2 regions of the Streptomyces sp. NPDC088261 genome follow, and region 1 is predicted to be linked to the other one. Evidence: riboswitches for the same ligand, from Rfam matches in the RefSeq annotation. Region 1 holds a riboswitch; the other holds the start of a gene.

Region 1 (7,090 bases):
TACTCGTCGGACATCGCCACCGTCGAGACGGGCAGCCCCTCCGGGACCGCGCCGACCGACTGCCGCATCATGGTCCGGACGGAGTCCACGGAGGCCGGGCTCGTGTCGTACAGGTCCAGGCCGATGGCCAGGTACGGGGCCCCGAGCGCCGGCTGCACCCAGGCGCGGCGCAGCGCCCGGACCGCGGGGGTGCGGTGCGCGTTCTGGGTGAGCTGGGCGTAGAACTGCGGGATCTCGACGGCCGGCTTGGACAGCCGCAGCGGTCCCGCGGGCATCCGGTCGAGGCCGGTGGCGATCCGGCGCAGGTCGAGCCAGGGGATGCCGACGCCGCCGCCGGGGGTGTGCGGATTGAGCCAGATCCCCCAGCGGTCCGGATACAGGACACGGGCGATGTCGCGGCCCGTGACCACTTCGTGCGTACGGGTCCAGCCGCTCGCCGCCAGCTCCTGGGCGGAGGTCACACAGGGCGCGTAACCGAGGCCCTCCACCTGCATGTTGCCGTACTGGGCGTCGGGCGAGCCCGCGCGGCCCTGCCAGAGGAGCATCCAGACCCGGTCCTCGGCCAGGGCCTGGAGCAGCGCTTCGTACGCGTCGTAGCGTCCTGGCGTCACCTGGCGGAGCAGCCGCTCGGCCCGGCCGGCCGCCGCGGTACCTGACGCGCTCACCCTGGGTCCCGCCCCTCTTCGATCCACCATTCGACCGTCTCCCCCCGCAACGCGGCGCGGCCCGTCATGAAACCAGCTTAGGCGCCGCCGCCGACAGTGCCCCGACCGCGTGGCCGCGCGTCCCCGGGCGCCCCCGGTCGCACGCCAGGCTCTCTTCTATCCGCGCTGGTAGAACGGACGCACGCGCGCCAGCATCCACGCGCCGACCGGGTCCTGTGTCATGTCCAGGAGGACGAGGTTGACCGGCCAGGGCACCTGGACCCGGCCCAGCGCACGGCCGAGCGCGTCCATCGGCACGTTGCGGTCCGCGGCCTCCCAGGAGGCGAGCTGGACACCCACGAAGAGCACGGGCGGCTCGCCCTCGACGCTGGCGAGGGCGCGGCGGGCGGTGACCACGACCCCGGACGCCTCGAACTCGGCGGAGGCGGCGGCGAGGAAGTCGACCGGGTCCTCCTGCCAGTCCGGCTGGAAGAGCCGGACGCGGCCGCCGGTGGCGGGGCCGTCGAGCGGGGTGCGGCCCACCCGGCACAGCTCGGCGACGGCGAGCGGCGGCAGCGGCATGCCGACCGCGCCGCCGGGGTTCACGACGATCCCGAGCTGCGGGGGCAGCCCGCGCGCGAACTCGCGCGCGGGGGCCACGGTGAAGGGCATGTGGGCGCCGACGCATCCCATGAACTGCTGCTCGGAGCTGAACACCGGGACGTACGGGGCGCCTTCGATCTCCATCGTGGGGAGATCGAGGCTCTGGCTGTCGGGGCCGCCGCCCTGGGGCAGCGGCACCCAGACCTGGCTGCGCCCGAGCACCTCCACGAGCCGTCCGCCCGCGGCGTCGTTCCCGAGCGAGGCCGCGAGCACCTCTTCGAGCTCGTTGCCGGGCCATGCTGTGTCCACGCGCTCCACCCCTCCACTCACCTGCTTGCCTGCCGCAGCACCCTAAGGCCTGTCGTCACGGCGCATCCCGGGCGTACCGCCCGGAGCGCGTCAGGGCGGGCCGCCCGGAGCACGCGCCGGGGCGGGCCGCCCGGAGCACGCGCCGGGGCGGGCCGCCCGGAGCGCCTCAGGGCGTCCCGCCCGTGAACGTGATGGCGGACAGGGTGGTGGCCGCCGGCCTGTCCAGCAGGGTCGCCGAGGCGCAGCCCGCCGGGAGGCGGCCCGACTCGGCGTCCTTGACGAGGCGGCGGACCGCGCGCCGGTGGCGGGCGAACGCGTACCCCGAGACGCCCCGGCCGCGCTCGCGCTGGCCCGCGCGGGCCACCCCGGGCGTGACGTCCAGCAGGACCAGGTGGAGGCGGCGGCCCCGCACCCGGGCGTCGCGGGCGAGCCAGCGCCGTACCCAGGTCTGCGTACCGCAGTCGTGCACGACCACGCTCTCGCCGGAGCGCAGCGCGCGCCACAGCGCGGCGTAGTGGGCGACGCGGACCAGCGGGCGGTAGACGGCGTACGGCACGGGGCGGGGCAGCCGGCGCGCCCAGCGGTCCCTGGTGTCCTGCGAGTCGACGCCGCCGGCGGCCGCCCTCCGTATCAACGTGGACTTGCCGCTGCCCGGCAGTCCCGAGACGACCACGACGTCCCCCGCCGCGAAGTAGAGGGTGCCCGGCACCCTGCCGTCGCGGCCGCGCAGGTCGCGGACCACCGGCGCGGAGCGCGCGGGCACGTCCCGGGCGGCCGTCACACCGGACTGGACGGGCATTCCGGACGCCGCTGCGCCCGCCACCCCCGGCGCCACGCCCGTCGCCACGCCCGTCGCCGCCACCCCTGTCGCCGTCACATACGCACCGGATCCCTGCGACGTCATCGCCGTCCCCCCGTCAGGTCGGACACCCTGGCCCTTGACCCCTGCCAGACCCTTGCCCATAAAGTGTAAAGAATTGGTAATGCCGCGCAAGCCTTTCACGGGGCGTGGCGGGCAGTCGCCATGTTCGGGGACTCTCTCCCCCACGCGCCCGCGATGCGTGCGATGATGACGGCGCCAACTGCATACAGGCCGTTTGAATCCGCGCGGGAGAGTCCCGGCTCACCGTGTGCGCCGGGCGCCGAAGGAGCAAGTTCTCCCCTTGAATCTCTCAGGCCCCGTACCGCGTGGATGAGGCAGATCTGAAAAGCGGGCCGCCCGTCGCGGTCCCACCCAAGGTGCAAGTCACGACCGTGAGCACGTACGGAGAGTCGTCCGTGGTTCCGTGCGGTCGTGGTGAACCTCTCAGGTTCCGATGACAGATGGGGAGGACCGTCCTCGTCGTCATGCCCTGGGAGTCACCACCATGAACTCTGCCCCGAGCAGCACCCCCCGCCGCACCGCCCTCGACGCGGTGCACCGCGCGCTGGGCGCGACCATGACCGACTTCGCGGGCTGGGACATGCCCCTGCGGTACGGGAGCGAGCGCGACGAACACCTCGCGGTCCGCACCAAGGCGGGTCTGTTCGACCTGTCGCACATGGGCGAGATCACCGTCACGGGCCCGCAGGCGGCCCAGCTGCTGGACCACGCGCTGGTGGGCAACATCGGCGCGGTCGCCGTCGGCCGTGCCCGGTACACGATGATCTGCCAGGAGGACGGCGGGATCCTCGACGACCTGATCGTCTACCGCCTCGGCGAGGACGAGTACATGATCGTCGCCAACGCCTCGAACGCGCAGACGGTCCTGGACGCGCTGACCACCCGCGCGGCGGGCTTCGACGCGGAGGTACGGGACGACCGGGACGCGTACGCGCTGCTCGCGGTCCAGGGCCCGGAGTCCCCCGGCATCCTGCGGTCGCTCACGGACGCCGACCTGGACGGCCTGAAGTACTACGCGGGCCTGCCCGGCACGGTCGCGGGCGTGCCCGCGCTCATCGCCCGTACCGGCTACACCGGCGAGGACGGCTTTGAACTGTTCGTCGGGCCCGCGCACGCGGAGACGCTCTGGCGGGCCCTGACCGAGGCCGGCGCCCCGGTCGGCCTGGTGCCCTGCGGGCTGTCCTGCCGGGACACCCTCCGCCTGGAGGCGGGCATGCCGCTGTACGGCAACGAGCTGTCCACGGCCCTCACCCCCTTCGACGCGGGCCTGGGCCGGGTCGTCAAGTTCGACAAGACCTCCAACGGAGGCGACTTCGTCGGGCGCAAGGCCCTGGAGGCCGCCGCCGAGCGCGCCGCCGCCGCCCCGCCGCGCAAGCTGGTCGGCCTGGTCGCCGAGGGCCGCCGCGTCCCCCGCGCCGGGTACGCCGTGGTCGCGGGTGGGGAGACCGTCGGCGAGGTCACCTCGGGCGCCCCCTCCCCCACGCTGGGGAAGCCGATCGCCATCGCGTACGTGGACGCCTCGCACGCCGAGCCGGGGACGGCGGGGGTCGGGGTCGACATCCGCGGGTCCCACGAGGCGTACGAGGTCGTGGCGCTCCCGTTCTACAAGCGCCGGAAGTGATACGGACGTCTCGGACGTCACAGTCCCTGCGGTACCGACAGTCCCGACAGCCCCAACAGTCCCGCGACGCCACGGCCCGGCCCTGACGACCGGTCCGGTCCGGCCCTGGCCCCGATCCCTCCCCGCGCGTCTCGATCCTCAAGACGCCCGTCCCGACCACTCCCCCTCGTACAGGAGAATTCAGCCCATGAGCAACCCCCAGCAGCTGCGTTACAGCAAGGAGCACGAGTGGCTGACGGCCGCCGAGGACGGGGTGTCGACCGTCGGCATCACCGAGTTCGCGGCCAATGCCCTCGGTGACGTCGTGTACGTCGAGCTCCCCGGCGTCGGTGCCGCGGTCACCGCCGGTGAGACCTGCGGTGAGCTGGAGTCGACGAAGTCGGTCAGCGATCTGTACTCGCCGGTGAGCGGCGAGGTCACCGAGACCAACCAGGACGTCGTGGACGACCCCTCGCTGGTGAACTCGGCCCCCTTCGAGGGTGGCTGGCTGTTCAAGGTGCGCGTCGCGGAGGAGCCGGCCGACCTGCTCACCGCCGACGAGTACACGGAATTTTCCGGCAACTAGACACCCCAGGGACTGTGATGTCTTCGAAGTCGCTTCTGAACACCCCGCTCCACGAGCTCGACCCGGACGTCGCCGCCGCCGTCGACGCCGAACTCCACCGTCAGCAGTCCACGCTCGAAATGATCGCCTCGGAGAACTTCGCTCCGGTCGCGGTCATGGAGGCCCAGGGCTCCGTCCTGACCAACAAGTACGCCGAGGGCTACCCCGGCCGCCGCTACTACGGCGGCTGCGAGCACGTCGACGTGATCGAGCAGATCGCGATCGACCGTGTGAAGGAGCTGTTCGGGGCCGAGCACGCCAACGTGCAGCCGCACTCCGGCGCGCAGGCGAACGCGGCGGCGATGTTCGCGCTGCTCTCCCCCGGCGACACGATCATGGGTCTCAACCTCGCCCACGGCGGGCACCTGACCCACGGCATGAAGATCAACTTCTCGGGCAAGCTCTACAACGTCGTCGCGTACCACGTCGACACCGAGACCGGTCAGGTCGACATGGCCGAGGTCGAGCGCCTCGCCAAGGAGTCGCGGCCGAAGCTGATCGTGGCCGGCTGGTCCGCGTACCCCCGCCAGCTGGACTTCGCGGCCTTCCGCCGCATCGCGGACGAGGTCGGCGCGTACCTGATGGTCGACATGGCGCACTTCGCCGGCCTGGTCGCCGCGGGCCTGCACCCGAACCCGGTGCCGCACGCCCACGTCGTCACCACCACCACGCACAAGACCCTCGGCGGCCCGCGCGGCGGAGTGATCCTCTCCACCCAGGAGCTGGCGAAGAAGATCAACTCCGCGGTCTTCCCGGGCCAGCAGGGCGGCCCGCTGGAGCACGTCATCGCGGGCAAGGCGGTCTCCTTCAAGGTGGCGGCCTCGGACGAGTTCAAGGAGCGCCAGCGGCGCACCCTGGACGGCGCCCGGATCCTCGCGGAGCGCCTGGTGCGGGCCGACGTCACCGAGCACGGTGTCTCCGTCCTGTCCGGCGGTACGGACGTGCACCTGGTCCTTGTCGACCTGCGGAACTCGGAGCTGGACGGCCAGCAGGCCGAGGACCGCCTCCACGGCATCGGCATTACGGTCAACCGCAACGCCGTCCCGAACGACCCGCGCCCCCCGATGGTCACCTCGGGCCTGCGGATCGGCACTCCGGCGCTCGCCACCCGGGGTTTCACCACCGAGGACTTCGCCGAGGTCGCGGAGATCATCGCCGCCGCCCTCAAGCCCGACTTCGACCGTGAGGCGCTGGCGGCGCGGGTCACCGCGCTGGCCGAGAAGCACCCGCTCTACCCCGGCCTGTAGGCACCGGGCCCCACCCGGGCCTCCGCCACCACACCGGAACGTCATCGCCCGTACGGCTCTCCGTACGGCCCGCGTTCGTGAGGCACCGCGCACACTGGACCGTGAGCGCGGTGCCCCGCACCCCGTACACCCGTGGCCTCTGCACCACCCCGGCAGACAACGGCGTCTACCCACCAGCTAGGAGTCCCTCCCGTGGCCATCTCGGTCTTCGACCTCTTCTCGATCGGCATCGGCCCGTCCAGCTCCCACACGGTCGGCCCGATGCGCGCGGCGCGCATGTTCGCCCGCCGGCTCAAGAACGAGGGGCTCCTGGCCCACACCGCGAAGGTACGGGCGGAGCTGTACGGCTCCCTCGGCGCGACCGGCCACGGCCACGGCACCCCCAAGGCCGTCCTCCTCGGCCTGGAGGGCCACTCCCCCCGTACGGTCGACGTGGAGCGCGCGGACGCCGAGGCGGAACGTATCCGCACGGGCAAGCGCCTCAACCTCCTGGGCATGCACGAGATCGCCTTCGACGTGGACGAGGACCTGGTCCTGCACCGCCGCGAGGTCCTGCCGTACCACGCGAACGGCATGACCGTCCTCGCGTACGACGCGGACGGCGGCCTGCTCCTGGAGAAGACGTACTACTCGGTGGGCGGCGGCTTCGTCGTGGACGACGACGCGATCGGCGAGGACCGCATCAAGCTGGACGACACGGTCCTCACCCACCCCTTCCGCACCGGCGACGAGCTGCTGCGGCTCGCCCGCGAGACGGGCCTGTCGATCTCCGCGCTGATGATGGAGAACGAGAAGGCCTGGCGCACGGAGGACGAGATCCGGGCGGGGCTGCTGGAGATCTGGCGGGCCATGCAGGCGTGCGTCGCGCGCGGCATGTCCCGCGAGGGCATCCTGCCCGGCGGCCTGAAGGTCCGCAGACGGGCCGCGAACACCGCGCGCCAGCTGCGCGCGGACGGCGACCCGCAGGCCCACGCGATGGAGTGGATCACGCTGTACGCGATGGCCGTGAACGAGGAGAACGCCGCCGGCGGCCGGGTCGTCACCGCCCCCACCAACGGCGCGGCGGGCATCATCCCGGCGGTCCTGCACTACTACATGAACTTCGCGGCCGGCGGCGCCACCCCGGCGGAGAAGGACGAGAGCGTCGTCCGCTTCCTCCTCGCCGCGGGCGCCATAGGC
Region 2 (7,090 bases), on a different contig from region 1:
GGTGATTATCACTCGGCGTGGCGAGTGCGGCGATCGTTGACGCACCCCGAGTGACTCCCTACCGTCGTTGAGGGCAGGTCAAGGACGGAGGTCGGCGTGAGAAGCAGCGGCGACGGTACGGCGGTGGGCGGGGCGTTCCCGCTGCGGAGCGAGGCGGCCGACCCCGGTACCGAGACGGTCGGATACCGAGGACCGACCGCGTGTGCCGCGGCGGGGATCACGTACCGCCAGTTGGACTACTGGGCGCGTACGGGGCTCGTGGAGCCCAGCGTGCGCGCGGCGTACGGCTCCGGGGCGCAGCGGCTCTACAGCTTCCGTGACGTGGTCGTCCTCAAGATCGTGAAGCGGTTCCTGGACACCGGGGTCGCGCTCCAGAACATCAGGGCGGCCGTGCGGCACCTGCGGACCCGGGGCGTCCAGGATCTTGAGCGGATGACGCTGATGAGCGACGGCGCCACGGTCTACGAGTGCTCGTCGCCGGACGAGGTCGTCACGCTGCTCCAGGGCGGTCAGGGGATCTTCGGGATCGCGGTCGGGGTGGTGTGGCGGGACGTCGAGGCCGCCCTGTCGCAGCTGCACGGCGAGCGGATCGACACGGGCGAGACGCTGGTGGGGAACAACCCCGCCGACGAACTGGCCAGGCGGCGCAGGGACCGCGCGGTCTGAGCCGCGCGAGGCTCCGTGCACGCGGGACCGGGCCCGTTCCCTCGCCGTACCGGCCGATTGTCAGTGGTGTGAGGGACCATCGGGGGTGTGAGAGCCGCCCCGACCGTCCTGCATCTGGACATGGACGCCTTCTTCGCCGCGGCGGAGCAGGCGGCGAAGCCGAGTCTGCGTGGAAAGCCCGTGGTGGTGGGGGGTCTGGGACCGCGCGGGGTGGTCTCCACGGCCTCCTACGAAGCGCGGCGGTTCGGGGTGCACTCGGCGATGCCGATGGCGCAGGCGAGACGGCTCGCGCCGAACGCCGCGTATCTCGTCCCGCGCTTCACCGTCTACCGGGCGATCAGCGAGCAGGTGATGGAGCTGCTGGGGCGGCTGTCGCCGCTGGTGGAGCCGCTGAGCCTGGACGAGGCGTTCGTGGACCTGGAGGCGGGCGGCTCGGCCCACGACACGGCCTCCGCGCGGGCGGCCGGTGAGCGGTTGCGGCGGGAGATCCGCGCGACCACGGGGCTCACCGGGTCGGTGGGGCTCGCGGGGTCCAAGATGCTGGCGAAGATCGCCTCGGAGCAGGCCAAGCCGGACGGCTTGGTCATCGTCGAGCCGGGGACCGAACGGGCGCTCCTGGGGCCGATGACCGTACGGACTCTGCCCGGGGTCGGTCCGGCGACGGGGGAGCACCTGCGGCGGGCCGGGATGACCACCGTGGCGGATCTGGCGGAGGCCGGTGAGGACGAGCTCGTACGGCTGCTGGGGAAGTCGCACGGGGCGTCGCTGTTCCGGATGGCGGGCGGGCACGACGACCGGCCCGTGGTGGCCGAGCGGGAGACCAAGTCCGTCTCCGTGGAGGACACCTTCGACGTCGATCTGCACGACCGGATGCGGGTGCGGGCGGAGGTGGACCGGCTGGCGGACCGGTGCGTCCAGCGGCTGCGGGCGGCCGGGCACTCGGGGCGGACGGTCGTGCTCAAGGTCCGGCGGTACGACTTCTCCACGCTGACCCGCTCGGAGACGCTGCGCGGGCCGACGGACGACCCGGGTGTGGTGCGGGAGGCGGCGGGGCGGCTGCTGGAGTCGGTGGACACCACGGGCGGGGTACGGCTGTTGGGGGTGGGGGTCAGCGGGCTCGCGGACTACACGCAGGAGGACCTGTTCGCGCAGGCGGCGGCGGACCGGCTGGCGGCGGACAAGGCGGCTGCGGACCGGGCGGCGGAGGTGGCCCACGTCGCCGCGTCCACGCCGGCGCCCGGGCAGGGCTCCGGGAAGGGCGCTGAGAAGGCCGGGGAGGAGCGCGCCGACGCCTCCCGGGCACTCGGGGCGGCGGACGGGCACGCGGCGCCCACCGGGGGCGTACCGGCCGCCCAGGAGGCGCCGGGGAATCCGGGCCTGCCCGCCGACCGGCGCTTTCCGGCCGGGCACGACGTGCGCCACGCCGCGTTCGGCGCGGGCTGGGTGCAGGGCAGCGGGCTGCGCCGGGTCACCGTACGGTTCGAGGTGCCGTGGTCCGCGCCGGGGCGGGTGCGGACGTTCTGGGTGGACGATCCCGAGCTGGAGCTGTCGGACCCGCTGCCCCTGACCGGAGGACCGGCCGGGGGCGGTGAGGCGGCTCAGGAGGGGGAGGCGACTCAGGACGGGCCGGGGCCGCCGGAGCGGGATCCGTCGTCCTGGCCGGCGACCCGCCCGAAGTCACGCTCGGCGTCCCGGTCGGACAGCGAGGCGGGGCGCTCGGGCGGCCCCGGTTCCGGCAGGGCCAGGCCGTAGTGCCGGTAGAGCTGGAGCTCCTGCTCGGGCGAGAGGTGCCTGCCGACGCCGAAGTCGGGCGCGTCCTTGATCAGCGAACGCTCGAAGGGAATCCGGAGCGTCTCCTCCTCCAGCGTGCTCGGCGCGAGGGGGACGAACGCGTCCCGGCTGAAGATCCCGGTGCGGACGGCCGCCCACTCGGGCACCCCCGTGGCGTCGTCCAGATACACCTCGTCCACCGTGCCGATCTTGTGGCCATCGCGGTCGAACGCCTTGCGGCCGATCAGGCTGCGCGGATCGATGTCGTTCTCCACGGTCCCTCCAACTGGTCGCACAAGCGGGGAAGACCCGTCGCTCCACTCATAAGAAAAGTGCAGATTTGGCCTGTCGGCCACTCGAAAAGCCCTGCGCGGGGCCTCGCTGGTAGGCTGGCACACGGCTGCTGACCCTGTGCGGGAGAGTCCTCCGGAGAGATCGCCGGAGGCGCCGAAGGAGCAAATCCTCCCCGGAATCTCTCAGGCCCCCGTACCGCACGGACGAGGTCACTCTGGAAAGCAGGGCGGGCGTCGACGGCGTCCGTCCTCACCGACGGTGAAAGCCGGGCGGCCCCCTGGCGCCCGGTGAAGCTCTCAGGTCAGATGACAGAGGGGGAGGCCGTCCGGGCACCCGCGCCTTGGTGCCCCTCGCAGGTCGTGACGACCAGGAGGCCTCCCACATGACCGACCACCGCATTCCGCTCTCCCGGCTGGAGAGTGGCGTTCCCTTCGAGCAGCGCCACATCGGGCCCGACGTGGCGGCCCAGGCGAAGATGCTCGCGCAGGTCGGCTACGGCTCGCTGGACGAGCTGACCGCCGCCGCGGTGCCCGACGTGATCAAGAGCGCGGAGGCGCTGCGGCTGCCCGGGGCCCGTACCGAGGCCGAGGTGCTGGCGGAGCTGCGCTCCCTCGCCGACCGCAACACGGTTCTCGCCCCGATGATCGGTCTCGGCTACTACGGCACGTTCACCCCGCCGGTGATCCTGCGCAACGTCATGGAGAACCCGGCCTGGTACACCGCGTACACGCCGTACCAGCCGGAGATCTCCCAGGGCCGCCTCGAAGCCCTCCTGAACTTCCAGACGATGGTCGCCGACCTGACGGGGCTGCCGACCTCCGGCGCCTCCCTGCTGGACGAGGGCACGGCCGCCGCCGAGGCGATGGCCCTCTCCCGCCGCGCAGGCAAGGTCAAGGACGGTGTTTTCCTGATCGACGCCGACACCCTGCCCCAGACGATCGCCGTGATCAGGACCCGCGCCGAACCGACCGGCGTCGAGGTCGTCGTCGCGGACCTCACCGACGGCATCCCGGCCGACGTCGCCGAGCGCGGTGTCTTCGGCGTGCTGCTCCAGTACCCCGGCGCCTCCGGGGCCGTACGGGACATCAGGCCGGTCGTCGAGCGGGCGCACGAGCTGGGCGCCCTCGTCACCGTCGCCGCCGACCTGCTCGCGCTGACGCTCCTCACCTCGCCCGGCGAACTGGGCGCGGACATCGCCGTCGGCACCACCCAGCGCTTCGGCGTCCCGATGGGCTTCGGCGGACCGCACGCCGGATTCATGGCCGTACGGGACACGTTCGCGCGCACCCTGCCGGGCCGGCTCGTCGGGGTGTCCGTGGACGCCGACGGCGACAAGGCGTACCGGCTGGCCCTCCAGACCCGCGAGCAGCACATCCGCCGCGAGAAGGCCACCAGCAACATCTGCACCGCGCAGGTCCTGCTCGCCGTCATGGCGGGCATGTACGCGGTCTACCACGGGCCCGACGGTCTGCGGGGCATCGCCCGGCGCACCCACCGCTACGCGACGCTGCTCGCCGAGGGGCTGCGGGCCGGCGGCGCGGAGGTCGTGCACGGCGCGTACTTCGACACGGTGACCGTCCGCGTCCCCGGCCGGGCCGCCGAGGTCACCGCCGCCGCCCGTGAGCACGGCGTCAACCTGTACCAGGCCGACGCCGACCACGTCTCCGTCGCCTGTGACGAGACCACCGGGCGCGCCCAGCTGACCGCCGTGTGGGCGGCGTTCGGCGTCGACGCCGACATCGAGGCGCTGGACGCGACCGCCGGCGACGCGCTGCCCGCGACGCTGCTGCGGAGCGACGACATCCTGACCCATCCCGTCTTCCACCAGCACCGCTCCGAGACGGCGATGCTGCGCTACCTGCGCAAGCTCTCCGACCGCGACTACGCGCTGGACCGCGGCATGATCCCGCTCGGCTCCTGCACCATGAAGCTGAACGCCACCACGGAGATGGAATCGGTCACCTGGCCGGAGTTCGCCGCCCTGCACCCCTTCGCCCCGGCCGAGCAGGCCGAGGGCTACCTGACGCTCATCAGGGAGCTGGAGGAACGGCTCGCCGAGGTCACCGGGTACGACGCGGTGTCCCTCCAGCCCAACGCCGGTTCCCAGGGCGAGCTGGCCGGGCTGCTCGCCGTACGGGCGTACCACCGCGCCAACGGCGACACGCAGCGCACCGTCTGCCTGATCCCGTCCTCCGCGCACGGCACGAACGCCGCGAGTGCGGTCATGGCCGGCATGAAGGTCGTCGTCGTCAAGACCCGCGAGGACGGTGACGTCGACGTCGAGGACCTGCACGCCAAGATCGAGCGGCACGGCGCCGAGCTGGCCGTCCTGATGGTCACCTACCCCTCCACCCACGGGGTGTTCGAGGAGCACATCAGCGACATCTGCGCCGCCGTGCACGACGCGGGCGGCCAGGTCTACGTGGACGGCGCCAACCTCAACGCGCTGGTGGGGCTGGCCAAGCCGGGCAAGTTCGGCTCGGACGTCTCCCACCTGAACCTGCACAAGACGTTCTGCATCCCGCACGGCGGCGGCGGCCCCGGCGTCGGTCCCGTCGGCGTACGGTCCCACCTCGCCCCGTACCTGCCCAACCACCCCCTCCAGCCGGCCGCCGGACCCGCGACGGGTGTGGGTCCGGTCTCCGCGGCTCCCTGGGGCTCGGCGGGCATACTGCCGATCTCCTGGGCGTACGTACGGCTGATGGGCGGCGAGGGCCTCAAGCGCGCGACGCAGGTCGCGGTGCTCGCGGCCAACTACATCGCCAAGCGCCTGGAGCCGCACTACCCGGTGCTCTACACCGGCCCCAACGGCCTGGTCGCCCACGAGTGCATCGTGGACCTGCGCCCGCTGTCGAAGGCGACGGGCGTCAGTGTCAGCGACATCGCCAAGCGGCTGATCGACTACGGCTTCCACGCGCCGACGATGTCGTTCCCCGTGGCCGGCACGCTGATGATCGAGCCGACCGAGAGCGAGGACCTGGGCGAACTGGACCGGTTCTGCGAGGCGATGATCGCGATCCGCGCCGAGGTCGAGAAGGTCGCGTCGGGCGAGTGGCCCGCGGACGACAACCCGCTGCGGAACGCGCCGCACACGGCGTCGGCGCTCGGCGGGGAGTGGGACCACCCGTACACCCGCGCCGAGGCGGTCTTCCCGGCCGGTGTCTCGGCCGCGGACAAGTACTGGCCGCCGGTCCGCCGTATCGACGACGCGTACGGCGACCGCAACCTGGTCTGCTCCTGCCCGCCGCTGGACGCGTACGACCACTGACAGCGCGACCGTCGGGGACGACGGGGCCTGCCCCGGGGCCGGTGCGGAGGAACGCCTCCGGGCCGGCCCCTGTCGTACCGGTGGCGCGCGGTGCCGGGCGAGCCGCTGCCCGGCGGCCGGTTAGGCCGCCGTCACCGCCGCCTCGTCGCGCGGGCGGTGCGGCGCGATGATCTTGCCGTCCGGCAGCAGTTCACCGGTGTCCTCGAAGACCAGAACGCCGTTGCACAGCAGGCTCCAGCCCTGTTCCGGATGGTGGGCCGTCAGGCGGGCGGCGTCCCGGTCGGCGGAGTCGGCGGTCGGGCACACGGGCTGGTGCTGGCACATGGCTGGGTTCTTTCGCTGCGTCGTGGTGAGTGTCCTGCGGCTCGATGTGGTCATGGCCGCCCCCCGTATCTGTTGGTCCGGTCCCAGTGTTGCCCCACGGACGGCGATCCGCAGGTATTTCACGGCAGCACTTCCTTCTGTGCAGGGACGCGTCACCCGGCCGGACGGTTCGGTTCAACTTGTCCGCCGGGCGGGCCGGTTCGGGTGCGGACGCCGGTGATCGGCGGGGGAGCAGGTCCGGACCGGCACGCACGAAGCCCCGCGACCGGCCGGATCGCGGGGCTTCGCAGGAGTGGTACGCAGGTCAGGCGGGGGTACGGAGCAGCGGGGCCGGAGCCAGTCTCAGCCCGATCATCGGCAGCAACTCGGCGACGCGGTGCGGACGGTGCGGGGCGATGCCCGGCGGGGCGGGCGCGAGCGGCACCAGGATGTCGGCGGGCGAGGGAGAACCCTCGGACGCGTCCGCCTCCGTGTCGCTGTGCAGCCACAGGGTGATCATGTAGAGCTCGGGCACCGAGAGGAGCCGGGGCTGGTACGCCGTCCCCAGCGTCTCGGCCTGGCGCAGCGCACGTTCCGTGGAGGCGAGGTAGGGGCCCTCGAAGAAGCGCGAGAACGCCCAGCCGTCGGCGGTCAGCATGGTGTCGGCGGCGGCCACGGCGCGGTCGCCGTTGCGGATCAGGAAGCGCCAGCCGACCAGTCTCGTCCGGGGCGCACGACCCGCCGGGGGCACCGCACGGCCTTTCGGAGCGACCTGGTCCAGCACATGGA

Evidence for each region. Region 1 has a riboswitch for glycine ahead of gcvT (glycine cleavage system aminomethyltransferase GcvT). Riboswitches for the same ligand answer to the same signal wherever they lie in the genome.
Region 2: it holds a riboswitch for glycine, as region 1 does, so the genes downstream of both, gcvP (aminomethyl-transferring glycine dehydrogenase) here and gcvT (glycine cleavage system aminomethyltransferase GcvT) in region 1, are expected to answer to the same signal.

The regions. Positions count from the first base shown of each region.
Region 1 is NZ_JBIURL010000003.1:324,891-331,980, reverse strand. Features, by position in the region: gene ACIODU_RS08685 (enhanced serine sensitivity protein SseB C-terminal domain-containing protein) at 1-665, opposite strand, end outside; gene ACIODU_RS08680 (enhanced serine sensitivity protein SseB) at 822-1,556, opposite strand; gene ACIODU_RS08675 (AAA family ATPase) at 1,723-2,460, opposite strand; glycine riboswitch at 2,655-2,753, shown strand; gene gcvT (glycine cleavage system aminomethyltransferase GcvT) at 2,924-4,060, shown strand; gene gcvH (glycine cleavage system protein GcvH) at 4,248-4,625, shown strand; gene glyA (serine hydroxymethyltransferase) at 4,643-5,911, shown strand; gene ACIODU_RS08655 (L-serine ammonia-lyase) at 6,104-7,090, shown strand, end outside.
Region 2 is NZ_JBIURL010000006.1:8,133-15,222, forward strand. Features, by position in the region: gene ACIODU_RS13965 (MerR family transcriptional regulator) at 97-666, shown strand; gene ACIODU_RS13970 (DNA polymerase IV) at 754-2,418, shown strand; partial or broken gene ACIODU_RS13975 (PRC-barrel domain-containing protein) at 2,316-2,711, opposite strand; glycine riboswitch at 2,841-2,938, shown strand; gene gcvP (aminomethyl-transferring glycine dehydrogenase) at 3,113-5,998, shown strand; gene ACIODU_RS13985 (DUF5999 family protein) at 6,119-6,322, opposite strand; gene ACIODU_RS13990 (hypothetical protein) at 6,627-7,090, opposite strand, start outside.